Regions from separate parts of the Rhizobium binae genome, predicted to be linked through region 1. Evidence: predicted binding sites of a transcription regulator. Region 1 holds the regulator's gene; each other region holds the start of a gene.
What was found. Region 1 encodes PhoB, which activates phosphate uptake and scavenging genes when phosphate is short. Its sites were predicted from a motif close to TGTCATNNANCTGTCAT; they were not measured.
Positions count from the first base shown of each region.

Region 2: a site for PhoB is predicted at 8,995-9,011, ahead of phnC (phosphonate ABC transporter ATP-binding protein). Genes of this name have one in related genera too.
Region 3: a site for PhoB is predicted at 4,442-4,458, ahead of J2J99_RS15100 (BtaA family protein). Genes of this name have one in related genera too.

Region 1 covers NZ_CP071604.1:552,160-562,062, reverse strand. The annotation lists gene J2J99_RS02735 (aspartate aminotransferase family protein) at 1-201, opposite strand, end outside; gene J2J99_RS02730 (GcrA family cell cycle regulator) at 627-1,160, shown strand; gene J2J99_RS02725 (hypothetical protein) at 1,334-1,591, shown strand; gene phoB (phosphate regulon transcriptional regulator PhoB) at 1,689-2,372, opposite strand; gene phoU (phosphate signaling complex protein PhoU) at 2,508-3,221, opposite strand; gene pstB (phosphate ABC transporter ATP-binding protein PstB) at 3,266-4,081, opposite strand; gene pstA (phosphate ABC transporter permease PstA) at 4,097-5,419, opposite strand; gene pstC (phosphate ABC transporter permease subunit PstC) at 5,416-6,897, opposite strand; gene J2J99_RS02695 (substrate-binding domain-containing protein) at 7,060-8,094, opposite strand; gene phoR (phosphate regulon sensor histidine kinase PhoR) at 8,704-9,903, opposite strand, start outside.
Region 2 covers NZ_CP071604.1:222,832-232,734, reverse strand. The annotation lists gene J2J99_RS01070 (ABC transporter ATP-binding protein) at 1-1,306, shown strand, start outside; gene dapB (4-hydroxy-tetrahydrodipicolinate reductase) at 1,322-2,146, shown strand; gene J2J99_RS01060 (2,3-bisphosphoglycerate-dependent phosphoglycerate mutase) at 2,168-2,803, shown strand; gene phnF (phosphonate metabolism transcriptional regulator PhnF) at 2,843-3,580, opposite strand; gene phnG (phosphonate C-P lyase system protein PhnG) at 3,760-4,236, shown strand; gene phnH (phosphonate C-P lyase system protein PhnH) at 4,236-4,844, shown strand; gene J2J99_RS01040 (carbon-phosphorus lyase complex subunit) at 4,849-5,955, shown strand; gene J2J99_RS01035 (alpha-D-ribose 1-methylphosphonate 5-phosphate C-P-lyase PhnJ) at 5,952-6,827, shown strand; gene phnK (phosphonate C-P lyase system protein PhnK) at 6,824-7,600, shown strand; gene phnL (phosphonate C-P lyase system protein PhnL) at 7,638-8,345, shown strand; gene J2J99_RS01020 (DapH/DapD/GlmU-related protein) at 8,342-8,959, shown strand; gene phnC (phosphonate ABC transporter ATP-binding protein) at 9,077-9,903, shown strand, end outside.
Region 3 covers NZ_CP071604.1:3,062,108-3,072,010, reverse strand. The annotation lists gene J2J99_RS15120 (DMT family transporter) at 1-108, opposite strand, end outside; gene J2J99_RS15115 (lytic murein transglycosylase) at 248-1,474, opposite strand; gene J2J99_RS15110 (glycoside hydrolase family 25 protein) at 1,556-2,353, opposite strand; gene J2J99_RS15105 (class I SAM-dependent methyltransferase) at 2,482-3,156, opposite strand; gene J2J99_RS15100 (BtaA family protein) at 3,153-4,397, opposite strand; gene J2J99_RS15095 (serine hydrolase domain-containing protein) at 4,588-5,994, shown strand; gene J2J99_RS15090 (lytic transglycosylase domain-containing protein) at 6,046-6,996, opposite strand; gene J2J99_RS15085 (LysE family translocator) at 7,111-7,746, opposite strand; gene J2J99_RS15080 (pyrophosphate--fructose-6-phosphate 1-phosphotransferase) at 7,804-9,015, opposite strand; gene J2J99_RS15075 (J domain-containing protein) at 9,487-9,903, shown strand, end outside.

The DNA.
Region 1 (9,903 bases):
GAGGTGCCAGACCTTGTCGGCCTGCTCCTTCAGGGCGGCGACCACATGCGGATTGCCGTGGCCGACCGACGTGACGGCGACGCCGGCGCCGAAATCGAGATAACGCTCGCCGCTTTCGGTGATCAGCCACACGCCCTCGCCTCGCTCGAACCGCAACGGGGCACGAGAATAGGTGTCATAAAGCGGCGCGGCTTCTGCCATGGCGCGGGTCTCCCGATCAGCGTTGTCAATCACCGGACTCCGGCTAAGAAAACCAGGCCCGAAAAATCAAAAATGCCGCCTTGCGGCGGCGACCAGCACTATTTCCTCTTCGCGCTGCAATGTCAACAAAACTGCGCCCTTAGCGCATGCAGCAAGCTTGTACAGCGGCATTTCCGGCCTTCAACAGGCATTATTGCAGAAATGACACGCACAGGCAGCAAGTTGGGGAAAACTCCGAATTCGATTCATCCGGATTCCCGCGACTCTTGTCACGGAGTCAGGCTCACACTAGGTTAAAGTTCAATTACTAGACTGCATGCGGCGGAACTAGTCACCAAAATTGATCAGGCGTTTCCTGTTTCGGAGGCTTCCGGGACAACGGTGAGGGATTCTGCCATCACCAACGCAGAAGGTGGAGACAGGGCATGAACTGGACAGACGAGCGGGTCGAGAAACTCAAGAAGCTGTGGTCCGAAGGGCTGAGCGCCAGCCAGATCGCGGCACAGCTTGGCGGCGTGAGCCGAAACGCCGTTATCGGCAAGGTGCACCGGCTGAGCCTGCCGGGCCGTGCCAAGGCCGGCGGCACGGCGACGGCGGCGCGCACGCCGAAGCGCCAGACATCGACGCCGCGCGCGCCGAGCTACGCCTCGCGGATCACCACCCGCACCGTGACCCGCCAGCAGGGCGCAACGATGCTGAAGGAGGAGATCGAGGTCGATGCGGTCGAGGACATGGAATATGTGCCGGCCGGCAACGTGGTCGTTCCGATTTCCCGCCGCCTCGGCCTGACCGAACTGACCGAACGCACCTGCAAATGGCCGGTCGGCGATCCGCTCAAGGACGATTTCCACTTCTGCGGCTGTGAATCTCCTGACAATTCGCCCTATTGCAGCTATCATCAGAAGCTCGCCTACCAGCCGATCAACGAACGCCGCCGGGCGGCGGCGCGGGTCAGCTGAGCGGCCACGCCATCGTCAGAATGCAGAAGACGGGCCGAGTGGCCCGTTTTTTATTGGTTGGAGTGGGAAGCTGTAGGTTTTTCCTCGACGCTGTGCGAATTCGGGCTGCGGCTTCTCTCGTGCTCTTCGCATGGATCCGAGGGTCAGGCCCCTGGGATGACAGAGGAGAGGTGGTGCCTAGACGCATAAGCCTCGCCGGCGCGATGAAGTTACGGCAGAAGCGCCGCTTCACAAGCTACGTCAGCGGTGCGTTTGGCGAGAACGCCAACCCACACTCCGTCATCCCAGGGCTTGACCCTGGGATCCACAACCAGGCACCCGGCTTCGATAATTTCCCTGCAGTTGAATGCCATCGCTCCTCCCGCAGCGCCAGCCGCATGGATCCCAGGGTCAAGCCCTGGGATGACGGAGGAGAGGTGGTGCCTGGATGACAGAGGTGAGCTGGTGCCCGCTCATACGCCGCGCCGGTGCGATGAAGGCCTGGGAAAGGCTGCACCGGCGGAACGCCAACCCCACACTCCCTCAGCCTCAGGCTTCCATCGAATAGCCGGCGCCGCGGACGGTGCGGATGACGTCCTGCATGTTGGAGAAGTTCAAGGCCTTGCGCAGGCGGCCGACATGGACGTCAACGGTGCGTTCGTCGACATAGATGTCGTGGCCCCAGACGCCGTCGAGCAGCTGCGAGCGGGAGAAGACGCGGCCCGGCGACGACATCAGGAATTCCAAGAGGCGGAATTCGGTCGGGCCGAGGCGAACTTCGCGGCTCTTGCGATGGACGCGATGGGTTTCGCGGTCGAGCTCTATATCGCCGCATTTCAGCACCGAGGACAGCACCTCCGGGCGGGCACGGCGCAGCATGGCCTTGACGCGGGCGACGAGTTCGGGGGTCGAGAACGGCTTGACGACGTAATCGTCGGCGCCGGTGGACAGCCCGCGGACCCGCTCGCTCTCCTCGCCGCGCGCCGTCAGCATGATGATCGGCAGCCGCTCGGTTTCCGGCCGCATGCGCAGGCGCCGGCAGAGCTCGATGCCGGAGACGCCGGGCAGCATCCAATCGAGGATCAGGAGATCGGGCGTGCGCTCCTGAAGCCTGATCTCGGCCTCGTCGCCGCGCAGGATGGTATCGACCTCGAAGCCTTCCGCTTCGAGATTATAGCGGAGAAGCACGCTGAGGGCCTCTTCGTCTTCAACAACTGCAACTCTCGGGATCATGCGTGTCCGTCTCCTCGCGCACGATCCTTAAACCGGGAATGATTTAAGCAAGGGATCCCGCGCAAAATCAGAAATTGGCTGCGACCGCTTTGCGCGCCCGGACGGGCGCGCACGCAATGGGCTGGTTCGGCACGGTTATTCCGTGGCGGCACCGACGGTGTTGGCGCTGTCGTCCTTCGGACGGTCGCCTTCCGGCTGGGCGCCGGTCGCCATGTAGTAGATCGTTTCGGCGATATTGGTCGCGTGGTCGCCGATGCGCTCGATGTTCTTGGCGCAGAACAGAAGATGCGTGCAGCTCGTGATGTTGCGCGGATCTTCCATCATATAGGTCAGGAGTTCGCGGAACAGCGACGTGTACATCGCGTCGATCTCGTTGTCGCGTTCGCGGATGGCATTCGCCTTGTCGGCGGCGCGCGTCGTATAGACGTCGAGCACTTCCTTGAGCTGGACAAGCGCCAGCTCGGACAGGTGCTCGAGACCGCGGGCGAGCTTGCGGGGAACGCCGGTGCTCTGCACGGCGATGACGCGCTTGGCGGTGTTCTTGCCGAGGTCGCCGACGCGTTCGAGATCGGCGGCGATGCGGATCGAACCCATGATTTCGCGCAGGTCCGAGGCCATCGGCTGGCGGCGGGCGATGGTGACGATCGCCTTGTCGCCGATCTCGCGCTCGGTGTGATCGAGGATCACATCGTCGGAAATGACCTTCTGCGCCAGCGCGGTATCACCGTTGACCAGCGCCCGGACGGATTCGGCGACCATCTGCTCGGCCAGGCCGCCCATCTCGGAAATCCGCCTGGACAGGAACTTCAGATCATCATCATAGGCAGAATAAATATGTGTCGATGCCATGGGGCTTTGTCCTCGAATAACGGGAAGGCTTCGGATAACCGCAATCAGCCGAAGCGACCCATGATGTAGTCCTGGGTGCGCGGATCGTCCGGATTGGTGAACATCTTGTCGGTGTCGTTCTCCTCGACGAGGTTGCCGAGGTGGAACATGGCGGTGCGCTGCGACACGCGCGCCGCCTGCTGCATGGAGTGGGTGACGATGACGATCGTGTAGTTCTCGCGCAGCTCGTGGATCAACTCCTCGACCTTGGCGGTGGCGATCGGGTCGAGCGCCGAGCAGGGCTCGTCCATCAGGATGACCTCAGGGCTGACGGCGACGGCGCGGGCAATGCACAGGCGCTGTTGCTGACCGCCGGAGAGGCCGGTGCCGGATTCATGGACGCGATCCTTGACCTCGTTCCAGAGGCCGGCGCGCTGCAGGCTGGTCTCGACGATCTGGTCGAGATCGGCCTTCGATTTGGCCAGTCCATGGATGCGCGGGCCGTAGGAGACGTTTTCATAGATCGACTTCGGGAACGGGTTCGGCTTCTGGAAGACCATGCCGACGCGGGCGCGCAGTTCGACGACGTCAATGTCAGGATCATAGATATCGTCGCCGTCGAGGGTGATCTTGCCGGTGACGCGGCAGCCCTCGATCGTGTCGTTCATGCGGTTGAGGCTTCGCAGGAAGGTCGACTTGCCGCAGCCCGAAGGGCCGATCAGCGCGGTTACGGTGTTTTCGCGGATGTTCAGGTTCACATCGAAAAGCGCCCGCTTTTCGCCGTAGTAAACCGAGACATCCTGTCCGATCATTTTATACGGGACGTTGCTCATCTTCTGATCCAGCGCCTTTTCAACTGCAGCTTCCGTCAACATGTTCATGATGTTTAACTCCGTTTACCAGCGGCGCTCGAAGCGACGACGCAAGAGAATGGCGCCCATGTTCATGATGATCAGGAACAGAAGCAGGACGATGATGGCACCCGAAGTACGTTCCACGAAGGCACGTTCGGCCTCGTTCGCCCACATATAGACCTGCACCGGCAGGGCCGTCGAGGGATCGAGCGGTGTCGCCGGCACGTTGGCGACGAAGGCGACCATGCCGATCAGGAGCAGCGGCGCGGTTTCGCCGAGCGCGTGCGCCAGGCCGATGATCGTGCCGGTGAGGATGCCGGGCATGGCAAGCGGCAGGACATGGTGGAACACCATCTGCATCTTCGAGGCGCCGAGACCCAAGGCTGCGGCGCGGATCGAGGGCGGCACGGCGCGCAGGGCCGCGCGCGTGGCGATGATGATCGTCGGCAAGGTCATCAGCGCCAGCACCAGGCCGCCAACCAGCGAGGCCGAGCGCGGCAGGCCTACGAAGTTGATGAAGACGGAAAGGCCGAGCAGACCGTAGACGATGGAGGGCACGGCGGCGAGGTTGTTGATGTTGACCTCGATCAGGTCCGTCAGCTTGTTCTTCGGCGCGAACTCCTCGAGGTAGATCGAGGCGGCAACCCCGATGGGCAGGGACAGCGCCAGCACGATCAGCATCAGGTAGAGCGAGCCGATGAGGGCGACGCCGAGGCCGGCAGCCTCCGGACGGCTGGAGTTGCCGTTGACGAAGAGGCCGGTGTTGAACTGCTTGTGGAGAGCGCCGTTCGCCTTCAGCTGGTTCATCCAAGTCAGCTGCTTGTCATTGACCTTGCGGTTCTTCTCGTCGACGGAGAGATCGATCTGGCCCTTGTTGGCACTGTCGATATTGGCGTCGGCGAGCAGCGAGACATTGACCGTCTTGCCGATGAGCGAGGGATCGGCGACGACCATGTCGCGCAGCTGGATCGGCGCGCTCTTGGAGAGCATGGCGGATGCATCGCGCACGTCAGGCTTGCTCGAGGCGTTGATATCCAGCTGCTTGACGATCGCGTCGCGCAGGAGAACCGGGTAATTGGCCGCGATCAGCACCGAAGGGTCGGCCGCCCGCTTGTTGCTGGGGTCGATCGTCTTCTCGGTGAATTCGATCGGCAGGGTGATCGCGGTCTGCTGAAAGGCGGTATAGCCTTTGCCGATCACCGTCCACAGCAGGATGAAAAGGAAGACAAGGCCGAAGGAAATGGCGGCGATGCCATAGGCCTGGAACCGGCGCTCGGCGGCGTAGCGGCGCTTGATGCCGATATCGCGGCGCGCCGGCGCCTTGGAGATGGTGACGCCTGTTGTGGGAGAAACAATATCCGTCATTCGTACTGCTCCCGGTATTTGCGCACGATGTAGAGCGCGTAGATATTGAGGCAAAGCGTGATGCAGAACAGCGTGATGCCAAGAGCAAAGGCAACCAGCGTCTGCGGGGAGGTGAACTCGAGGTCGCCCGTCAGCTGGTTGACGATCTTGACGGTCACCGTCGTCATCGGCTCGAAGGGGTTGATCTGAATGCGCGCCGCGACACCGGCGGCCAGCACGACGATCATGGTTTCGCCGATGGCGCGCGAGGCGGTCATCAGCAGCGCGCCGACGATGCCCGGAAGGGCTGCCGGCAGGACCACCCTCTTGATGGTTTCGGAGCGGGTGGCGCCGAGACCGAGCGAACCGTCACGCAGAGCCTGCGGCACAGCGGTGATGATGTCGTCCGACAGCGAGGAGACGTAGGGGATGAGCATGATGCCCATGACGATGCCAGCGGTCAGAACGCTCTGCGCCTGGATGAAGTTGGTATAGTTGCCGGAGAGCAAGCCGCTGATCTGAGCCGAGAAATCGCGCAGGAAGGGGCCGACGGTGACGAGGGCGAAGAAGCCGTAGACGATCGTCGGAATGCCGGCGAGCACCTCGAGAAGGGGCTTGGCAACGCCGCGCACCTTTGGCGAGGCGTACTCGGCCATGTAGATGGCGGCGAAAAGGCCGACCGGTACGGCGACCAGCATGGCGACCAGGCCGATATAGAGCGTGCCCATCAGCAGCGGGATCAGGCCGAACTGACCGAAGGAAGAGCTGCCGGCGCCGGCAAAGCGCGGATCCCAGACGGTTCCGAAGAAGAAATCGCCGGCGGGAACGACTGCAAAGAAGCGTGTGGCTTCCGACAGCATGGACAGCACGATGCCGATCGTCGTCAGGATGGCGATCGAGGAGGCGAGCAGCAGACCCCAGAGCATGACGCGCTCAACGCGATTACGGGCCCGGAAGCGGGGTGCGATGGCGCGCAGCGCGTAGAAGGCGCCGGCAACGGCCAGAACGAAGACGATCGCGGTCATGGCGATGCGGCTCGTCAGGCTCATGGCGTTGAGCTTCTTGGCGGCCTCGACCATGTAAGGCTGCGGCTGGCCGGCGAGCGGCACACCCTTCTCGCTGAGCTTGGCCTGCAGGGCAGCCGGATCGTTTGCGACCGCGGCCGCTTCGTCCGAAGTCAGCATCGTCAGGCCGCGGGCGACCGTCGCCACCATCGAATAGTTCAAATCCTGCTCGACCGCGACCTGGGCCTTGACATCGTCAGGGAAAGCATTGCGAACCGAGGACTGGATGATGCCGGGGCTCACGGAGAGCCAGACGCAGAGAACGATGAGGGCGGGAAGAACGGCCCAGATCGCAGCGTAAGCGCCGTAATAGGCCGGGCGTGAATGCAATGCGGAGGACCTGCCCCCGGCAAGTGCCGCGGCACGGCTGCGCGCGACCAGATAGGCGGCGGCGCCGATTACCACAAGGCACAGAAGTATGACGGATGTGCTCATTCGTTACGTCCCCAGGCCCGCAGCCCCCATAAAGCCCGGCGGTTCATCGAACCGCCTTCGGCTTCCAACCATTGGAGAAGGAATTCCAGCCCCGCGTATCCCGGCACGCCCGGACGCAAGGCAGTGCCGGCGCGGCATCGAGACGCCGCGCCGGCAAAGTCATCACATAGTCTTGCCGGCTTCGACGTCCTTGCGGATCGCTTCGCGCTCGGCATCCGGGGCGGCAACGAGACCGTATTCGGCGAGCGGGCCGTCGGGGCCGATCATCTGGTCGGATACGAAGAAGTTGACGTATTCCTTCAGGCCCGGGACGGCGCCGAGATGTGCCTTCTTGACGTAGAAGAACAGCGGACGGGAAACCGGGTAGGTGCCGTTGGCGATCGTTTCCGTCGACGGAACGATACCGTTCACGGTCGCGACCTTCAGCTTGTCGGCATTGTTTTCATAGAAGGAAAGGCCAAATACGCCGACCGCGGTCTTGTTGGCGGCGATGCGAGACAGCGTCTCGGTGTAGTCACCGTCGATGTCGACTGCAGCGCCGTCCTTGCGAACTGCGACGCAAGCCTTGCCCTGAGCGGCCTTGTCCGATACGGCGGCCTTGATGACTTCTGCGGCGCCCGAGGCTTCGCAGCCAGCTGCCAAGACCTTTTCCTCGAAGACTTCGCGTGTGCCGTGCTTTTCGCCCGGGATGTAGGCAGCGATATCGACAGCCGGGAGCTTCGGGTTGACTTCCGACCACTTCTTGTAGGGGTTGGCGACGAGCTTGCCGTCGACGACGACCTGGGCAGCCAGCGCCTTGTAGATGTCGGCCGGAACGTAGGCGACGTCGGGGTTGCCGGAATCGGTGGCGAAGACGATGCCGTCATAACCGATCTTGACTTCCTGAATGTCGGTTACGCCGGCGGTCTTGCAGGCTTCGATCTCGCTCTTCTTGATGGCGCGAGAAGCATTGGCGATATCGATGGTATCTTCACCGACGCCCTTGCAGAATTCCTTGAGGCCGGCGCTCGAGCCGCCGGATTCGACGACCGGCGTCTTGAAGTTGGTGAATGTTTCGCCGAACGACTCAGCAACGATCTTGGCGTAAGGCAGGACGGTGGACGAACCAGCAATTTGAATCTGATCGCGGGCAACGGCGGCGCCAGCGAAAGCAGCAGTTGCAGCGAGCGCCGCAACGGTGAGCTTGAGGGTGTTCATTTGAAATCTCCCGGCATTGGACTTGTGTGAGTGCGGCCTATGAGAGGCCCTCGCATTGCCTTTTTTCATTGGCCGGACTCTCTTAGCGCTGTAAGCACCGTCCTTTTATGTCAAATCGGTGAAACATTTGTGACAGGTTAATGCGCTGTTTTATAACGATAAATTTTATGGATCCCGCCTGAACGTGTCGACGGTTGGCAAAGTTTGGGTCGCCGCTCGACCTTGCATTGCAGTTTACCACACGTAGCCCGGCGGTTGCGGAAAGGCATCCTGGCCCTTCCCGCCTGCATTCTTTCATTCAGGTCCGCCCGTGGGATCTGCCCCTCATCCGCCTGCCGGCACCTTCTCCCCGTTTTGACCGGGAGAAGGGGATATGCCGCGACCTCTCCGTCCCACCCAAAAATCTCGCCAGGGCACGTCCCCTCTCCCCGTCATTACGGGGAGTGGGTTAGGGTGAGGGGCAATCGCGCGGCACGCCATCGTTATTAACGCACGGCTGGAAAGAACCGCAAATCCATTGCCTCGACGCGTTCGATCAGCCGCCCGTCGCAGATCGCAACGAACCATCTCCCCGTTTTATGGGGAGAGGGGACCACGAGAGATTTCACCTCAGAAGCGCACCGTAAAATCAGTGCCTTTACCCACCTCCGATCTGACGATCAGCCGTGCCCGGTGGCGGGTGAGGATATGTTTGACGATGGCGAGGCCGAGGCCGGTGCCCTTCTTCGAGCGGCTGTCCTCGATGCTGACGCGGTAGAAGCGTTCCGTCAGACGCGGCACGTGCTCGGCCGGTATGCCCGGCCCCTTGTCGACGATGCTGACCTCCACCGGTCCGCCGGCGCCATTCTTCAGCCGGACGTCGACGACCTTGCCTTCCTGACCGTATTTGCAGGCATTTTCCATCAGGTTCTCGAAGACCTGGACGAGCTCGTCGCGGTCTCCCAGCACCTCGACCCTGCCGTCGGGCAGATGCAGGTTGATGTCGACGCCGACGTCTCTTGCCAGCGGCACCAGCGAGTCGCGGACATGGCCAAGCAGCGGTACCAAATCGACCTTCTCGTCCGGGGCGATGTGCGATTTCAGCTCCAGGCGCGAGAGCGACAGGAGGTCGTCGACGAGCCTGCTCATGCGCGTCGTCTGATCGAGCATGATGCCCAGGAACTGCGCCTGCGCCTTCTGATCGTTCTTCGCCGGGCCCTGGATCGTCTCGATGAAGCCGCGCAGCGAGGCAAGCGGCGTGCGCAGCTCGTGGCTGGCATTGGCGACGAAATCCGACCGCATGCGGTCGATGCGGCGCACTTCCGATATATCGCGGAAGGACAGGATGAAAAATCGCTCACGCTGTCCGTCGGCCTTGAATTCGACGGGCGCGCTGCGGACGATATAGACCCGCTCGGATGGCAGCCGCTCGGCATGTTCGATCTGGTTTGGCGCATTGGTGGCGATGGTTTCGCGCACCATGTCGAGCACACCGGGCGAGCGCAGGCGGGCCGATATATGGGCGCCGAGCGCAACCTCGCCGAAGGCCTTTTCGGCGGCGCGGTTCTGGAAGAGCACCGAGGCATCGTCCGACAGCACCATGACGGGAATATCGAGGCCGGCAAGCGTGGCGGAAACGTCTTGCAGGCGGCTCGGCGGCGTTTCCGGCTCCGTCTCCTCCGGCTCGGCCGGCTCCACTTTCAGCACCGGCGCCTCGTTGAACAGCGCGGTCAAGCTCATGACGAGCAGGAGGACGAGCACGACCCACTTGTTCATGCCGGCGGCAAGAGCAATCAAGGCGCTGAGGATGGCCGCAAGCAACACCGGCCG
Region 2 (9,903 bases), 330 kb from region 1:
CGCTTCGCTGATCGGCGTGATGGTCCTTCAGGACCCGCTGCTCAGCCTTGCCGTGTTCATCATGGCGCCGCCGCTGCTCTATGCGCTGCGTTACGTCTCCAAGCGGCTGCGCTCGGCAACCCGCGAGGCCGTGCATCTGAACAGCCACGTGCTGGGCGCCATGCAGGAGACGATCCAGGGCATTGCCATCGTGAAGGCCTTCACGATGGAGGAGGAGTTGGAGCGCAAGGTCAACAAACTGATCAAAGGCGCCGAAAACCGGGCAAACCGGATTGCCCGGCTTTCCGAACGCACCTCGCCGCTGACCGAGAGCTTCGCGGGCTTTGCCGTTGCCAGCGTGCTTGCCTATGCCGCCTACCGTTCGATCTATTACAACGTGCCGCCGGGCGCCTTCTTCTCTTTCGTCACCGCCTTGCTGCTGGCCTATGACCCGGCTCGTCGGCTTGCGCGCCTGCAGGTGCAGATGGAGCGCGCCGTCGTCAATGCGCGGATGATCTATGAACTGCTCGACATGGAGCCGCGCCAGCGCGACCTGCCGGATGCAGGGCCGCTGACGGTGACGCAGGCGCGGATCGAATTCCGCAACGTCTCGTTCGGCTATGGTAAAGAGAGCGTGCTGAGCGGCGTCAGCTTCGTCGCCGAAGGCGGAGAGACGACGGCGCTGGTCGGTCCCTCGGGTGCCGGCAAATCCACCGTCATCAACCTCATTCCGCGCTTCTACGATCCGCGCGAGGGCCAGATCCTGATCGACGGACAGGACATCGCCCACATCACCAAGAAGTCACTGCGCCAGCAGCTCGCCTACGTCTCGCAGCAGCCCTATCTGTTCGAGGGCACGATCCGCGACAATATCCGATATGGCCTGCCGGAAGCGACCGATGCCGAGGTGGAGGAGGCTGCGCGGCTTGCCTATGCGCATGATTTTATCTGCGCCCAGCCGCAGGGTTACGATACACCGGTCGGCGAAAACGGCGTGACGCTTTCGGGCGGCCAGCGCCAGCGGCTGTCGATCGCCCGCGCGCTGGTGCGCAATGCGCCGATCCTGCTTCTCGACGAAGCGACGTCGGCGCTGGACACCGAATCCGAAGCCGCCGTGCAGAGGGCGCTCGACGAGGCGATGACCGGACGCACGGTGGTCGTCATTGCCCACCGGCTTTCGACCGTGGTGCGCGCCGACAAGATCGTCGTCATGCAGCAGGGCCGGGTCGTGGAAGAAGGCAATCACGAGACGCTTGCGAAGGTCAGCGACGGTCTTTACGCTCGCCTCAACAATCTGCAGAGGCCTTCGGCCTCCGATATAAACTGACCTGGTGAGACCGAAATGAGCGATGCTGCGATGAAAATGGTGGTGGTCGGCGCGGCGGGGCGCATGGGACAGACGCTGATCCGGCTCATCCATTCGATCGAAGGCGTGATGCTGCACGCCGCCGTCGAGCGCGCCGGCTCGCCGTTTATCGGCATGGATGCCGGCGAAATCGCCGGGCTTGGCCCGACCGGCGTCATCATCGGCGACGATCCGCTCACTGCCTTCCTGCATGCAGAAGGCGTGCTCGACTTCACCTCACCGGCAGCAACGGTGGAATTTTCGGGCCTTGCTGCCCAGGCCCGCATCGTCCACATCGTCGGCACCACAGGCTGTTCGACGGACGACGATGCCCGGATCGCCGCCGCAGCCCGCCATGCCCGTATCGTCAAGTCGGGCAATATGAGCCTCGGCGTCAATCTGCTCAGCGTGCTGGCCGAACAGGCAGCGCGGGCGCTCGATCCCGCAGACTGGGACATCGAAATCCTGGAAATGCACCACAAACACAAGGTGGATGCGCCGTCCGGCACCGCCCTTCTCCTCGGCGAGGCCGCCGCCAGGGGCCGCAATATCGATCTCGCCTCGAAATCGGTGAGGGTCCGCGACGGCCATACCGGAGCTCGGCAAGCCGGCACGATCGGCTTTGCGACGCTGCGCGGCGGCTCCGTCATCGGCGAGCATTCCGTGCTTTTCGCCGGAGAAGGCGAAATCGTCAGCCTGTCGCACAGCGCGACCGACCGCTCGATCTTCGCGCGTGGCGCCATCAAGGCAGCTCTCTGGGCGCGCGACAAAAAGCCCGGTCTCTATTCCATGCTCGACGTGCTCGGGCTTTCCTCCCAATAATGACATTTCGGAGATATATTCATGAGCGGAACTCTCGTCCTCGTTCGCCACGGCCAGAGCGACTGGAACCTGAAGAATCTCTTCACCGGCTGGAAGGATCCCGATCTGACCGAGCTCGGCATTCAGGAAGCCAATGCCGGCGGCGCCGCACTTGCCGAATACGGGATCAAATTCGACGTCGCCTATACCTCGGCGCTGGTGCGCGCCCAGCACACGCTGAAGCTCATCCTCGATAAGGTCGGCCAGCCCGACCTGCAGACGATCCGCGACCAGGCACTGAACGAGCGCGACTACGGCGACCTCTCCGGGCTCAACAAGGACGATGCCCGCGCCAAATGGGGCGAGGAACAGGTCCATATCTGGCGCCGCTCCTACGACGTACCGCCTCCCGGCGGCGAAAGCCTGCGCGATACCGGTGCCCGCGTCTGGCCCTATTACCTCACCGAAATCCTGCCGCGGGTGCTGCGCGGCGAGAAAGTGCTGGTCGCCGCACACGGCAATTCGCTGCGCTCGCTCGTCATGGTGCTGGACAAGCTGAGCAAAGAAGGCGTGCTCGCCCTCAATCTCGCGACCGGCGTTCCCATGGTCTACAAGCTGAACGCCGATTCCACCGTCGCTTCCAAGGAAGTGCTCGGCGACATGTCCGGCGCACACTGAATCCCACGGCCTTCCCTGCACCGACAGGGAAGGCCGTCCTTAGTTCTCAATCGTGAACTGGACCCGGTCGGCCGCGAACCGGCTGATTGAATATTGCACCGGCACGCCGTCGAGATCGGTATTCATCGCCTTGGCGATCAGCAGAATCGCACCGGGGGTGAGTTCGAGATCGGCCAGATCAGCCGTGTCGGCATGCGCCGCAGTCACCTCGGTCGTCGCCCGGACATAGTCCCCCAGTCCAAGGTCGGCGAAAGCCTTGGTGATCGATTGATGTTTGCGATAGGCCTCGCCGATCCCGGCGAAATGCTCGGCGGGAAACCAGCTCGTCGCCTTTGACACCGGCCGCTTGTCGGCCTCGCGCAGCGTTTCCAGCCGGATCACCCTTGCGCCCGCCTTCAGCCCCAGCCAGCGGGCGACCTCGGCGCTCGCCTCCTCCTTCACCTCATCCAACAGCAGGCTGCGCATCTCGCGCGCCTGATCGCCGATGCCGGCGGTAAACCGCGTGCGTCTGGTGATCGGGAAATTCAGTCGCTCCTTGCGTTCAATCAGCGTGCCGCGACCTTGCACCGCACGGACGATGCCTTCCTGAGCCAAGGCTGCCAAAGCGCTGCGCACCGTATGCCGGTTGACACCGAATTGCAGCGCCAGGACGGTTTCGGGCGGCACCATTCCGGTTTCATCATAGGCGCCATTGCCGATCGCCTCACGAATCCGGTCGGCGATCTGGCGCCAGAGCGCCACGCCGGTCTGCCTTTGCACCTGAGTCAGTCCCGCCATTCCATCCCCTGCCCTGCCATTTCACGCCTTCGATCGAATTCGAGGAATTACAGCATCCTTCACGCGCCTGAGAAGACCGCCGCTCTGCAGAATGTCACACGCTTGTCACGGCATCGATTTAGGACTAAGTATAGCTTGTATGGTTGTCTATATCAATAGACATTTGAAGGGAAGCGGCGATGATATCAGCGGACAGCAACAACGCTGCGTCACAGACGGCATCGGGGCGCAAGCGCGCCGCCGATCTGCTGGCGCGCGCAGAACGCAGCGAACTCTCGGCGGCCTGGAATGCGTTGCCGCAAAAGCCTTCGGCGCATGCGGTGCGCGGACCGGAGACCGGGCTGGTGATGGTGCGCGGACGCATCGGCGGCGGCGGCGCTCCCTTCAATCTTGGCGAGGTGACGGTGACGCGCGCGACGGTCCGACTCGACTCCGGCTCGGTCGGCCACGCGCAGGCGCTCGGCACCGACCGCGAGAAGGCGCGGCTGGCAGCGATCTTCGATGCGCTCTGGCAGGAGGAGGCGACGAAGGATTTCGTCGAACGGGCGCTGCTTTTGCCGATCACTGAGCGGATCGCCGATGCCGAACGCCGCAAGGCCGACGAGACGGCGGCGACCCGCGTCGATTTCTTCACCATGGTGCGGGGGGACAACTGATGGACTTCAAGACGGAAGCCTTGACCGGCGGCTTTGCCGAGCCGGTCTTCCATGCCCAGAGCGTCTTCAAGATGCTGATGGACGGAACCGCCCGTCCCGGGACGATCCAGACCGTTCAGCCCGATGTCGCGCCGCCTGTGCCGCTCGGCGTTGCCGCCGGCGCGATCGCGCTGACGCTCTGCGACCACGATACGCCGGTCTGGCTTTCCCAGGGGCTGACGAAATCGGCCGTGCCGGAGTGGCTCGGCTTCCACACCGGCGCGCCGGTGACCACGGAGAAGGCCGAGGCACGCTTCGCCTTCACCGAAGCCGGCGCCGCGCTTTGCCCCTTCGGCCTTTTCGCCTCAGGCACGCAGGAATATCCCGACCGTTCGACGACGCTCGTCATCGAACTTTCCGAACTCGAGGGTGGGCGCAGGCTGGCGCTGATCGGTCCCGGCATCCAGAGCGTCGCCGAAATTGCGCCCCTCGGGCTGCCGGAAACCTTTCTGCGGCTCTGGACCGAGAACCGCGCGCTCTTTCCGCGCGGCATCGACATCGTGCTGACATCGGCCGAGCGCTTCCTCTGCCTGCCGCGCACCACCAAGATCACAGCAACGGAGATCTGAGCTGATGTATGTTGCCGTCAAGGGTGGCGAGGCCGCCATCGCCAATGCCCACCGCCTGCTCGCCGACCGCCGCCGCGGCGACCGTTCGCTGCCGGCGATCGGTATCGACCAGATCGTCGCGCAGCTGGCGCTCGCCGTCGACCGCGTCATGGCCGAGGCCTCGCTTTTCGACCGGACGCTCGCCGCTCTGGCCATCCGCCAGGCGCGCGGCGATATGATCGAGGCGATCTTCCTGCTGCGCGCCTATCGCACGACGCTGCCGCGTTTCGGTTATTCCAGGCCGCTCGACACGGCTGGTATGACGATCGAACGGCGCATCTCGGCGACCTACAAGGATCTGCCGGGCGGCCAGCTTCTCGGGCCCACCTTCGATTATACGCACCGATTGCTGGATCCTTCGCTGCTTGCCGACGAGGCGGTCGAGACACCGGCCCAGCGCGCCGCCGAGGCCGGCCGCGTCATGCGCGTCTCCGAAATTCTCGGCGAGGAAGGCCTGATCGAGGCCGACGGCGACATGCCCGAGGATCACGAGGTCGGCGACCTGACGCGCGAGCCGATGGAATTTCCGATGAGCCGCGACCTTCGCCTGCAGGCGCTCGCCCGCGGCGACGAAGGCTTTTTGCTGGCGCTCGGTTATTCCACCCAGCGCGGCTATGGCCGCAACCATCCCTTCACCGGCGAGATCCGCATCGGTGAGGTCGAGGTGGAATTCGACGTGCCGGAACTCGGTTTCGCCGTCTCGCTCGGCGTCATCCAGATCACCGAATGCCAGATGGTCAACCAGTTCAAGGGCTCGGCCAAGGCGCCGCCGCAATTCACCCGTGGCTACGGCTTGGTGTTCGGCCAGAGCGAGCGCAAGGCGATGGCGATGTCACTGGTGGATCGCGCATTACGGTCTGAAGAGCTCGGCGAGGATATCACTGCGCCGGCCCAGGACGAAGAATTCGTCATCTCCCATTCTGACAACGTCCAGGCGACCGGATTCGTCGAGCATCTGAAACTTCCGCATTATGTGGACTTCCAGGCCGAACTCGATCTCGTCCGCCGCATGCGCCGCCAATTCGAAGCAGCCCGCAACAGGGGCGAAGATTTGAAGGAAGCCGCCGAATGAACGATCTCGCCAGCTACAACTTCGCCTATCTCGACGAACAGACCAAGCGGATGATCCGCCGCGCCATCCTGAAGGCGATCGCCATTCCCGGCTACCAGGTGCCCTTCGCCTCGCGCGAAATGCCGATGCCCTACGGCTGGGGCACCGGCGGCGTGCAGGTGACGGCCTCGATCATCGGACCTGATGACGTGCTGAAGGTCATCGACCAGGGCGCCGACGATACGACCAACGCCGTTTCCATCCGCGCCTTCTTCCAAAAGGTCGCCAATGTCGCGGTGACGACGCACACGGGCGAGGCGACGATCATCCAGACGCGCCACCGCATTCCCGAGGAAAAGCTCAAGGCCGGCCAGGTGCTCGTCTACCAGGTGCCGATCCCCGAGCCGCTGCGCTTCCTCGAGCCGCGCGAAACCGAGACGCGCAAAATGCATGCGCTGGAAGAATACGGCCTTATGCACGTGAAGCTCTACGAGGATATCGCCCGCAACGGCCGCATCGCCACGACCTATGCCTATCCGGTCAAGGTGCATGGGCGCTACGTCATGGATCCGTCGCCGACGCCCAAATTCGATAATCCCAAGATGCATCAATCGGAATCGTTGCAGCTTTTCGGCGCCGGCCGCGAAAAGCGCATCTATGCCGTGCCGCCCTATACCGACGTCGTCAGCCTGGATTTCGAAGACCATCCCTTCGAAATCCAGCGCTTCGGCAAGCCCTGCGCGCTTTGTGGCGCCGAGGATGTCTATCTGGACGAGGTGATCCTCGACGACAAAGGCGGGCGCATGTTCGTCTGCTCCGATACCGATCATTGCGAAGAGCGCCGGGCACACGGACATGCCGGCGAAATGCTGGCCCGGGAGGCTGCAGAATGACCGATACGCCGCTTCTCAAGGTCAACGACCTCTCGAAATTCTATGGCAACCGGATCGGCTGCCGCAATGTGTCCTTCGAGCTCTGGCCCGGTGAAGTGCTCGCCATCGTCGGCGAATCCGGTTCGGGCAAGACGACGCTGCTGAACTGCATCTCCACCCGGCTGATGCCAACCAGCGGCAGTGTCGAATACCGTATGCGCGACGGCACCTACCGCGACCTCTACCATATGAACGAGGCCGAGCGCCGCTTCCTGATGCGCACCGACTGGGGCTTCGTGCACCAGAATCCGGCCGACGGCCTGCGCATGACGGTTTCCGCCGGCGCCAATGTCGGCGAACGTCTGATGGCGATCGGCGACCGGCACTACGGCAAGATCCGCTCCACCGCCATCGACTGGCTGAAACGCGTCGAGATCGACGCCGACCGCATCGACGATCAACCGCGGGCCTTTTCCGGCGGCATGCGCCAGCGATTGCAGATCGCCCGCAATCTCGTCACCGGCCCGCGCCTGGTCTTCATGGACGAGCCGACCGGCGGCCTCGACGTCTCGGTGCAAGCGCGCCTGCTCGATCTCGTGCGCGGCCTCGTCAACGATCTCGGCCTCTCGGCCATCATCGTCACCCACGACCTCGCCGTCGCCCGGCTTCTGTCGCACCGCATGATGGTGATGAAGGACGGCTATGTCATCGAACATGGGCTGACCGACCGGGTGCTCGACGATCCGCGCGAACCCTACACGCAACTGCTCGTTTCCTCGATCCTGCAGGTCTGAGCGCCACTGCAGGTCCAAAACCAGGGAAGAAGACATCATGCCAACGCCTCTCGTCGTTTCCGAAGTCTCGAAGAGCTTCACCATGCACCTGCGCGACGGCATCCGGCTGCCCGTCGTCTCCGATGTCGCCTTCTCGGTCGCATCCGGCGAATGCGTCGTGCTCGGCGGCCCGTCGGGCATCGGAAAGAGCTCGCTGCTGAAGATGATCTACGGCAATTACGCCGTCGACACTGGCCAGATCCTCATCCGCCACGACGGGCGCGTCATCGATCTCGCCGCCGCCGATCCGCGCACCGTCCTCAATGTGCGGCGCAATACGCTCGGCTATGTCAGCCAGTTCCTGCGTACCCTGCCGCGCGTCGCGGCAATCGACGTGGTGGCGGAACCGCTGGTGGCGCGCGGCGAGGAAGCCGGTGCGGCAAAGGAGAAGGCGGGCGCCATGCTTGCCAAGCTCAATCTGCCGGAAGCACTCTGGCAGCTTCCGCCCGCCACCTTCTCCGGCGGCGAACAACAGCGCGTCAACATTGCGCGCGGCTTCATCACCGACCATACGATCCTGCTTCTCGATGAACCCACGGCCTCCCTCGATGCCCGCAACCGTGCCGTCGTCGTCAGCATGATTTCGGAAAAGAAGCAGGCGGGTGTCGCCCTTCTCGGCATCTTCCACGACGAAGAAGTGCGCGAAACCGTCGCCGACCGCATCCTCGACGTCCAGCAGTTCTCGCCGAGAAAGATCGCCGCATGACCCGCGGGCTAGGCATTGACCCCTATATCCACGAGACGGCCGCCGTCAGCGATTCCAGCTTCGGACGCTATACGGAGGTCTCAGAGCGCTGCCGCATCAGCGAGGCGACCTTCGGCGACTATTCCTACATCATGCAGGACGGCTCGGTCTGGTGCGCCACGATCGGCAGTTTCGTCAATATCGCCGCCGCCGTGCGCATCAACGCCACCAACCATCCGACCTGGCGCGCGACGCTGCACCACTTCACCTATCGCGCCGCCGACTATTGGCCGGACGCCGACATGGAGAATGATTTCTTCGCCTGGCGGCGCGCAAACCGCGTGACGATCGGCAACGACGTCTGGATCGGCCATGGGGCGACGATCCTGCCGGGCGTCAGCGTCGGCAACGGCGCGGTGATCGGCGCCGGCGCCGTCGTCTCGAAGAACGTCGCACCCTACACGATCGTCGGCGGCGTGCCGGCTAAGTTGATCCGCGAGCGCTTTCCGAAAGAGATCGGCGAGCGCATGGACAGGCTTGCCTGGTGGGACTGGGACCATGACCGTCTGCGCCTGGCGCTGCAGGATTTCCGCAACCTGAGCGCGGAAGATTTTCTGTCCCGCTACGAGGGCTAGACGCGCTCGTCAGGAAGCAGGGATTTGTGACACGACTTACACAAATATGACACGCGAGCTTCATGAAGCAGAGCTAATCGATGCTGACCAGGACCTGGAATGCAAGGGAAAAGCATGATGTTCGAGCTGAAGGATGTCACCCGTCGTTTCGGAAAGAAGCTCGCCGTCGACACCGTCACGCTCACCATTCCCCAAGGCCAGATGGTCGGCATCATCGGGCGCTCCGGCGCCGGCAAGTCGACGCTGCTGCGCATGATCAACCGGCTGCAGCAGCCGAGCTCCGGCTCCATCCATTTCGCCGGCGTCGAAGTCTCCGCGCTTCGCGGCCGGGCCTTGCGCAACTGGCAGCGCGACTGCGCGATGATCTTCCAGCAGTTCAACCTGGTACCGCGCCTCGATGTTCTCACCAACGTCATGCTCGGCCGCCTCAATCACCGCTCGACGCTTCTGAGCCTCCTCAACATCTTCACCCGCGAGGAACGCGTGCACGCGATCGCAGCCCTCGAACGCCTCGGCATCGAGCAGACGGCGCTGCAGGCGGCCGGCACGCTTTCCGGTGGTCAGCAGCAGCGTGTGGCGATCGCCCGCGCGCTGATGCAGAACCCGAAGATGGTGCTCGCCGACGAGCCGATCGCCTCGCTCGATCCACTGAACGCCAAGATCGTCATGGATGCACTGCGCGATATCAACGAGCGCGAGGGCATCACCGTCGTCACCAACCTTCACACGCTCGATACCGCCCGCAACTATTGTGAGCGCATCGTCGGCATGGCCGGCGGCCGCATCGTCTTCGACGGCAAGCCCTCGGAACTCACGGCCGAAGCGGTGAAGGAAATCTACGGCACGGACAAGGACGGTGCCGGCATCGACGAAACGATGACCTCGACCTCGATCAATCTCGCTCCCGAGCGGTCAGACAATCAATCCGCCGGCGTCCAACCGCT
Region 3 (9,903 bases), 2.0 Mb from region 1:
CGGCGGGACATGCTGGACGGCAATGCGGGCAAAGAAGAAAGAGCCGCCCCAGATGAAACCGAGCAGGAGCAGCAAGCTCCAGGTCCAGGCATTCATTCTGTTGTCCATGCCGCCGTCCTCCATCCCAAGCCGTACCGCCGCCGCTTCGTCGAAACCCGACAGCGGATCCTCGGCATCATGCTTTAACGTCGATGGCGCACGGCGCCACCCGTTTCTTGCGAAACGAGCGACTGAGCGGCGGCGGCGCTCAGAGGGCGTTGAGAAGCGCCGGCGTCGCCCAGCCGTCGGCCGGTATGCCGAGCCGCTGCTGCTCCTTCTGGATGGCGATACGCGTGCCGGAGCCGAGGATGCCGTCGATCTCGCCGACATCGTGGCCGAGCGACTGCAGCTTCGTCTGCAGCGTCTTCATCTGGTCGTTGGCGAGACCCGGTTCCGGCGCGCCCTTGAGGTAGGTCGGGGCGCCGGATAGGCGGGTCGCGAAATAGGCGGCCGAGGTGGTGTAGATGAACGACTTGTTCCACTCGAGATAGATCTTGAAATTCGGATAGGCGATGAAGGCCGGCCCCATGCGCCCCTGCGGCAGTACGAGGTCGCCTTCGAGATCACCGAAGCCGGTGTTGCCGTCGCGTGGCTTGACGCCGAGCGCGAACCATTCGCCGGCCTTCATGGTGCCGCCGAGGCCGGACTTCTCCCAGGGCAGGCTATCGGGCACGGTGACTTCCTGCAGCCAGGGCTGGCCGCGCTCGAAGCCGAGGTGCTGGATGAATTTCGCCGCCGTCAGGATGGCGTCCGGGCCGCTCTGCTTCAGGCGGATATGGCCGTCGCCGTCGCCATCCATGCCATAGGCGATGATGTCGCGCGGCAGCATCTGCACCTGGCCGATTTCGCCAGCCCAGGCGCCGGTGTTGGTGGCAGGGTCGAGGTCGCCGTGCTGGACCATCTCGATGAGTGCGATCAGCTGCGGGCGGAAGAGCTCCGGGCGGCGGCAATCGTGTGACAGCGTCACCAGTGCGTTGCGGGTGTTGAAGTCGCCCTGGACGGCGCCGAAATCGGTTTCCATCGCCCAGAAGGCGGTGATGACGCCGGAGGGAACGCCGAATTCCTGCTCGGCGCGGGCAAAGACGTCGGCATATTGCTTCATCTTCTGGCGGCCGATGTCGAGGCGGGCCTGGCTGACAGTACGCTGGGAAAATTCAAGGAAGGTCTGTTTGAAGACGCCCTGGGCGCGATCGCGGCTCAGCACTTTGGGATCGATCTCGGCGCCGGCAAGCGCCTGGTCGGCCGCTGCGGCACTCGCGCCTGCGGCAATCGCATCGGCCTTGACGCCTTCGAGGAAGGAGGAGAGGTCGCCGCCGCAAGGCGCTGCCGGGGCTTCCGGGGCTGCGGCCGGCGCCTGCTGGGCGGCGGCGCCGCCGGCAAGGGCGAGGGCAAACAGGAGGGCGAGTGCAGAGCGGCTTGTGAGCGAGCGGTGCATGAATGCGGTCCTTATATCAAACGGATGTCCGTCGCTTTCCCAGAGGAATGTGACGGAAGCAAGAAACATTGCAAGACGTTACTAAGAATTTCTATCCTTGGAAACGGCGGCGACCCAATTGTTCCAGTTCGTTGTACTGCCGGCAAAGACGTTGATATCGGTCGGTCCCTTGATGCCGGGAATGACGCCCGTCGAGGTATATTGCCAGAAAGCCCAGCGGCGGTCGGAATAGGTCACCTCGGGATGCTTCGCCACCGAGCGGACCCAGAAGTGATAATCCTGGAAATAACCGGCGAGATTGTCGCGGTGGAAATCGACCGAGGTGTAGATGATCGGGCGCTTGCCGTAATAGGCCTCGAGCCGGTCCATGAAGCGCTGCATTTCGGCGCGCACCGTTTGCGGGTCGGGACGGTAGCGGCAGGTTTTCGATTCGGCGTTCCATTCGACGTCGAGCACCGGCGGCAGGCGCATCGCCTCCTTCGGCACGTTGCTGATGAACCAGTCAGCCTGCTGATCGGCCGAGGAGCAGAAATAGTAGAAATGATAGGGGGCGTGCGGGATGCCGGCGGCGCGGGCCTCGCGCCAATATTCGTCGAAGCGGGGATCGACCCTGTCCTTGCCCTCCGTCGCCTTGATGAAGGCAAAGGCGACGCCGGAGTTCTTCACCGTCGCCCAGTCGATATCGCCTTGCCACTTGGAGATGTCGATGCCGTGAATGGCGTTCTGTTGCGGATGCTTCGCTCCGAAATCCTGCGGATCGGTGTCCTGGAAGCGCGTCTTCGGCTTGATTGAAGCGGTTTCAAGATAGTCGTGGCCGGAAGAGGAGCAGCCTGCCAGGAGGATGGCCAGAGGCACAACGCAAAACAAAAGCCGGCGCATGGGTATCCCGTCGTGAACCGAATGATCTCTTTGCCCCACAGCCTGGCCTTCGAAAAAGACGAGTCCCGCAGAGGGAATAACCCTCTTTTCACCATATCAACGTAAAAAATCGGTTAGTTTCAAGCGAATTATGAGCGCCTGCTGATAATAGCCGCCCGCCAGGCATAACCGCCGCCGACGGTTTCGAATGACAATCGCGCATTGTGCTCCTCTGCCTGCGCTTCCAGAACCTCCCGCAGATCCGGCCGCGGCGTGACATGGAACTTCGCAAGCCAGGCCTGCAATATCCGCCGGAACCAGCGCGGCAGGCCTTCCTGCTGGCCGAAATCGACGATATGCAGCTGGCCGCCGGGATTGAGCGCGGCGATCGACGCGTCGACGGCGCGCTCCCAGTCCGGGATCATCGACAGGGCATAGGAGATCAGGATGCGGTCGAAACCGCTGACGCCGAATTCGCGCGGCGTAAAGGCTGTGGCGTCGGCGACGCGGAATTCCGGGATCGTCGCCTTGGTGGCGAAGGTCTTGCGCGCAGAAATCAGCATTTCCTGGGAAATGTCGAGGCCGAACAGCTTGGCGGTCGAGAAATGGCGATGGGCGAAGGCCATGTTGCGACCGGTGCCGCAGCCGACTTCGAGCAGGGTGCCGCCCTCGGGCACATCGAGATTGCGGATGGTGCTGTCGCGGCCGAGAAGGTAATATTTGCGCGTCAGGTCGTAGATATGGCGCTGGTAGCGATACATGCCATCCATGAGGCTGGCATGTTCGTCGCTCATTCCCGCCGTGTCGGTGCCGACCTTGCTCACGCCTTCTTCCCATAGATATGGAAACCGCCATAGATCGCCGATCGATCGAGCGCCGTCAGCTCCCGCGACTTGTCCTCGAAATAATCCCACTGGTCGCGAATGGACGAAGACAGGCGGCCTTCGATGATGCTCTTTTCGGCGGCGGTGCGGAAGATCACCCGGGCGCCGTCGCGCGCCGTGCGGGTGATTTCCCGCCAGACGTCGTTCAACTGTTCATCCGTCATCCAATCCTGCGCGTCGAGCAGGATGTAGCGGTCGCGCGAGGCGGCCGGCTCACGGGCAAGAAGCTCGGTGAAGCTCGCGTGGTGAACGTTGACGCGATCGACATTGGCGCGGATCACCTCATAATGCTCCGGCTTCAGATAGGTCGGCAGCGGACCTTCCTCTTCAGTGCCGTAGCGGCGGCCAAAGGCCTGCCAGGCGAAATAGTTGTCGCGCATCGGGAAGTGACAGGCGAGCTTTTCCAGGCGGTGCTTCAGCACCGGCGCGATCGAATGATCGGCGGCAAGGCTTGCGAGTTCGTCATATTGCTGCGGCGGAATGCCGAGGCCGAAGAGCGAGCTCTTGCGGCCGGTGATCCAGCGAATGACCGGCTTTTCGAAAAGCGGCGCGATCTGCTCGTCGAAGAACTGGCGCTGCTCGCGGATCGAGCGGGTCTTGGTCATCTCGCGCAGCTTGACGCCATGCAGGCGGGCAAGAAGGTGCGCTGCGCCGATGAAACGACCGAGCAGGCCGGTTTCGTAGATGTTGCGGTCGAAGACGGTGACGCGGCGGCGTCCGAACTTGCGGCCGTTCCAGTAGCTGCGGGTCGCGTCGTCGAGATTGGCGGCGAGATACTGGTCGAAGGCGCGGCTGTTCGACTTCTCGTTCGGCATCGCCAGGAACCGCACGAGATCGGCATGATCGGGCAGATGCTTGAAGGCGGAAAGCTTGAGGCGGTTCAGCGCAATATGGTGCGGGTTTAGATCGACGACGTCGATCGAGGCCGGTGCCTTGGAGAGATAGGCGAGCATGTTGCAGCCGCCGGAGCCGATGGTGACGATGCGATGGTTGGGCTTCAGCTCCATCGCCTGCATGTCGAGATCCGGATCCTCCCAGATCTGCGGGTAGACGAGGCCGGAGAAGAGAAGGCCGAAGAGGCGCTCGGAAAAACCTTCCTTCGAAAAAGCCTTGTGGCGGAGAAGGGCGTCCTTGAGTTTCCGGTTCTTGCGGAAGCCGGCATCCGGTGCAAATTCTGACATGAGTCTGTCACCTTTTTCGCGTTCAGGGCGTGTAGCGCGCCACTGCTACAGTTTGATGACGCGGGCTGTGGGCGCCGTTCTCGGAAGGCTCCGGCATCAATGAAGAGTGATCGGAATGGTGCGCCTTCTTCGCGCCAGCCCCTTTCCGGCAGGCGCGATTCCTGCTTCTCTCCCGGCATGGAGGAATGCCATGCGATTTGTGCTGCGTGTCTTGAAGGCGCTTGCTCTCGTTGTGGTTCTCATCATCGCCGCCGGGACCGGCTGGCTCTTCGCCTGGCCGCCGGAGCTTTTGCGCGTCGGAGACGGCTACGCCGCCAAGATCGTCTGCTCCAATGTCTTCGTCGCCGGCCGGGATGCCGAGGATGTGCTGCGTGACGACGTCCAGGCGCCGGGAAATCCGCTGCTGAGGCTGGTGCGCGTCAGTGTCGAGCGCGACAGCGGCCGAGTGACGGCGCGCTTCATGGGGCTGTTTGCATCGAGTTATGCGCTCTATCGTGGCGCTCTCGGCTGCACCAGTGTGCCGGACGGCAATTTCGAGGCGGCGATTGACGCGGTGCCGTTCGATGCGCCGGCCAAGATGCAGGCGAATGACGCGGTGTGGCCGCAAGGCGAGGGCAGCGGCAATCAACCGGACGGCAAGATCACGACGGTGCTGGCCGATTCCCGATTTGCCGGCCCGGCCATGCGGGCGATCGTTGTGGTGCGCAACGGCCGTATCGTCGCCGAAGCCTATGGTCCCGGATTTTCGTCGAAGACGCCGCTGATCGGCTGGTCGATGACGAAGACGGTGAACGCGGCCATCCTCGGCCGGTTGATGCTCGACGGCAAGGTCTCCTTCGACGACGATCACTTGATGCCACAGTGGAAGGACGATCCGCGTGCCAGGATCAAGGTTTCCGACCTGCTCGGCATGGAGAGCGGCCTTGCCTTCAATGAGGACTACGGCAGCGTCGCAGATGTGACGCGCATGCTCTATCTCGATCCTGACATGGTGTCGCTGCCGGCCAATGCGCCGATGGAGGCGGCACCCGGCCAGCGGTTCCGCTATTCGAGCGGCACGGCGGCGCTCTTGTCACGCATCTGGATGGACAGGGTCGGCAATGCGCAGGCAGCCTTTTCCTATCCGCATGACGCGCTCTTCTCCCCGCTCGGCATGACCAGCGCCGTCTTCGAACTCGACGCGCGCGGCACCTTTGCCGGAAGCTCCTATCTCTATGCGACTGCGCATGACTGGGCGCGTTTCGGGCAATTCCTGCTGCAGGATGGCGTCTGGAATGGCCGGCGGCTGTTGCCGGAGGGTTTCGTCGGCGCCATGCGCACGCCGACGACAGCGTCGAACGGCCGGTATACGCAAGGCCAGGCGTGGCTCGCTCCCGGTGGCTCGAATGCTGCATTCGGGCTGCCGGAGGATACGTTCTGGCTGACGGGACATGACGGGCAGAGCATGGCGATCGTGCCGTCCGCCAATCTGGTCGTCGTCCGGCTCGGCCTGACGCCGGGCTGGCTCGGTTATCAGCCGCAGACGCTTCTCAAGGCAGTCCTGGCAGCGTCGCCGCAACCGGGCGGGCCGCAGCAGCAGGCCGGATCAGCGCGGTAGGTCCCGCCGCAGCCTTAAGCGCAAGCATCGAAGCCGTTTCTGTGGTGGTGGTCAGTAATTGCCCTGCGCGATGTCATTCATGCCCTTGCGCTTGGCGTCATAATAATAGCCCCGCGCATAGAGGCGGACGGCATCATCTTCCTTGTTGTCGGAGACGAGCCAGGCGCCACGCAGATATTTCGCGGCATATTTGATGTTGGTCTCGGCATCGAAGAGACCGCCCGGCGCACCGTCATAGCCCATCGATTTGGCAGTATTGTACTTGATCTGCATGAGGCCAAAATAGCCGCGCTTGTTGTAGGCCTTCGGATTGTAGCGGCTCTCGCGATGGACGATGCGGTGGAGCAGCGTCTCGGGAATCTCGTAAATCTTCGAATATTTCTGGATGAGCTTGGTGACGAAACTCTTCTCGACGGTCGGCGCATCGTCCTTGTCGTCGTCGCTGAACATCGGGGGAGCCGTCGGGGGATCGATCGGCCCGGATTCGTCGAAGCCGTAATCCATGCTGTAACGCGGCGTCGTGTCGACTGCCGCAAGTGCTGCAAGCGCATTGTTCTGCGGCGTCGCGGCAAAGGCAAGCTGCGTTGCCGGCTGCGCCGGTGTGCCAGGGCGCGGCGTCGGCACGACGGACTGAATGGCCGTCATCTCGGGCGTCAGCGGGATCTGTGCATAGGCTGCCGGCTGTATGCCCGCCTGCATGGCAAGATCGGCGGGCTGAGACGCCGCAACCGTCGGCATTGCCGTTGCGGTCAAAGAGGGGGCTGTCTGCGTTTGCGGAAGCATGGCACCTGCGACCGCCTGGCCAGCTGCGCCTTCGGCCGTCGGGACCGCGGCCAGTGTTGCGTCTTCGCCGGGCTTGGGTATCGGCACGACGGTCTGAGCGGCTGTCAGTTCGGCCTGAGAGGTGTATTCGACGCTCGCGCAGCCGGTCATCACGCCGCAGCAGAGCACCATAGAAACGACAAGACTGCGTTTCAGGCCGGACAATCCGATCGCTACCATTCCGTCACTTTCGTGAATCGCGCCGCCCCGGCAGCGTTATAAAAGTTACTAAAAAGCTTAAACCCTGCCGACCCCATTAACGTATTCGTGGCATTCCGGCAACCACGGAATATTTTACGCCGCAATACGGCGATAGCCGGCCGTTACGGCGCCTGCAGCGATCAGCAGCGTGCCGCCCGTGCGGTTCACGGCGCGCTGGATGCTCGCCTTGCGAATCAGTCCGCGCGCAGAGTTGGCGAGAAATGCGTAAGTGGAAGCATTGAGGATCGCCAGCACAAGGAAGGTCGCTTCCATGATCGCCATCTGCCCGAAGAAGGGGAGGGCCGGGTTGAGGAACTGCGGCACGAAGGCGACAAAAAAGACGATGCTCTTCGGATTGAGGGCGGTGACGACGTAGGCGTGGAGGAAAATCTTGAGCGATTTTTCCTCCGGCAGATTGTCGTTGTCGGCAACCGGCTCACCGATGACGGGAGCCCGCCAGAGCTTGATTCCGAGCCATATCAGATAGGCGCCGCCGATCCACTTGAGGATCGTGAAAAGAGCGGCAGAGGTGGCGAGGACGGCGCCGAGACCGAAGAGCGAGGCCGTCATCGCGGTGAAGTCGCCGAGCGCCACGCCGCTTACCGTCGCAAACGCCGTCCTGCGCCCATGGCCAAGCGCATATGAGACGACGAGCAGTATCGTCGGTCCCGGTATGGCCAACATAATGGCGGATGCGGCTGCAAAAGCGAGCCAGGCTTCAAACGACATGGTGTCTCCTCCCATTCCTCAGGAACAAGCAAAGACACCATATTAACCATCCGTCAATCATGCTTCTTTGTATTTCTGGCCTATATTGGCCATGACTTCGGCAAACCATGCCGCCGAGAGGTCAAAAGCCTTTCCGCCCTTGATCCGCGGGAATTCTATAGTGCGCAATTTACCATTCTGCGATTCATCATGGCCGGTGACGCCGGACACTTTATTGAGGGCGCTTTCGACGGCGAGATCGACCATGCTCTGGATCAGCCTCAGGTCGTCGCCGTTTGCCGGCGCCGAGCGGGCAAAATAACCCGATTTCTGCACGAGGGAACGCTCGGCATTCAGCAGGCTGGCGAACTGCTTCTGGAACCATGCGCCGACGTTGATCGTGTCGATTTTCACATGGCCGAAGGCATCACGTTTGACGGTCTCGCCGGCGGCTTCGCGCTCGGCGACGATGGCGTCGAGGCAAGCGCCTTCCGACACGAAGACTGTGGCATGGCCGGTGCGATCCATGACTTCCTTCAGTCGGGCGGCCTCGGCATCGAGATCGAACGCCATTTCGGGCAAATAGACCGCGTCGATACCCTTCAGCTGCGCATCCATCATCAGGCCGTCGACATATTGATTGCGGCTGGTGCGCTGGAGATAGGCCCGGGCGGTGGCGGCCGTCAGCCAACCGCAATGGCGTCCCATGACCTCATGGATGACGAGTGTGCGGGGGGCGGCGGTCTGCTCGTTTCCGACATTGTCGAAGAAATGGGCGCCGACTTCGGCGGCGGTCCAGGCGCCGAGCGACTGGCGGATCGGCACGACGTCGTTGTCGACCGTCTTCGGCAAGCCGACGACGGTCAGATCGTAGCCGTTGGCGGCGAGGTAGGCAGCAAGGTCGGCGGCGGTGGTGTTGGTGTCGTCGCCGCCGATCGTGTGGAGAATGGTGATGCCGTCATCGGCAAGGCGTTCGGCGGCGATCCTCAGCGGGTTCTCGCCTTCCTTGACGAGGCCGCGCTTGACGCAGTCGGCGGCATTGGTGAGCTTGACGCGGCTGTTTCCGATCGGCGAGCCGCCGTAACGGTGCAGCAGCGGCGCCTTTTCCCGCATCTGACGGTTAATTTCGATGCTGTCGCCGAGCAGTACGCCCTGGTAGCCGGACTTGTAGGCGACGATATCGAGCTCGGGCGCAACGTCGCTATAGCGTTCGATGAGGCCGCCGACGGCGGAGGAAAGACAGGGTGCGAGGCCTCCGGCGGTCAGCATTGCAACTTTTTGCTTGGCCATGATTCCTCCTATGGCGTTTCGCGGCGGCGCTGGCTAAGGCGTATCGCATCGAACTTAGTTTATGCGATACGTTTGTCCGTTGATTGTGCATGCCGTGTCCCAGTGCCGCCGTAGAGTTCCGGGCGACATGCATCAGCGCATGGATGCGGCAGGGAAAGGGGCCTGTAAAGTAAAGAATTTACCAAAAACGCCGCCTTTTCACGCTTTGCGGCCGGAACAGCTGATATAATCGTTTCAAGCACGAGACACGGACCGAGAACTGTTGTGGAAATTTCGGCGCGCGTTGCGAGCCAGGTGAGACCGGTGGGAGGGGCACGTCCCTCATCGAAGGGGTGAATCGTTTGCTGCGGTGCGACAATTACCAAATCGTGAAAACTGTGTTCGCGCCTACGACCAATCGTCGCCTTGCAAAGGCTACGATTCTTTGGTCAAGCTATTTGCCTATAGGTTGACAAGTACGCGAGATTTTCGATGTCCTTCTGGGAAAAACTGGTGAATGCCATTGGCAATACTGCGGGCAATGCACTGTCCGCGGTGGTCGAGGCCATCCGCACGGTTTTCGAAGGCGATCCCGAGACACGGCGAAAGGTCGCTTTCTCGGTGGCGATCATCGCCCTTTCGGCGAAGATGGCCAAGGCCGATGGCATCGTCAGCGAGAAGGAGGTCGAGGCTTTCCGGGAAATCTTCGAGTTTCCGCAGGATCAGGCGAAGAACGTCGCCAGACTTTACAATCTCGCGCGTCAGGATGTCGCCGGCTATGAGGCCTATGCCGAACGTCTGTCGACGCTTTGCATGACCTGTGCAGCCAATTGCACGGTGCTGGAAGACGTGCTCGACGGCCTCTTCCATATCGCCAAGGCCGACGGGCTGATTCATGAGAAGGAATTG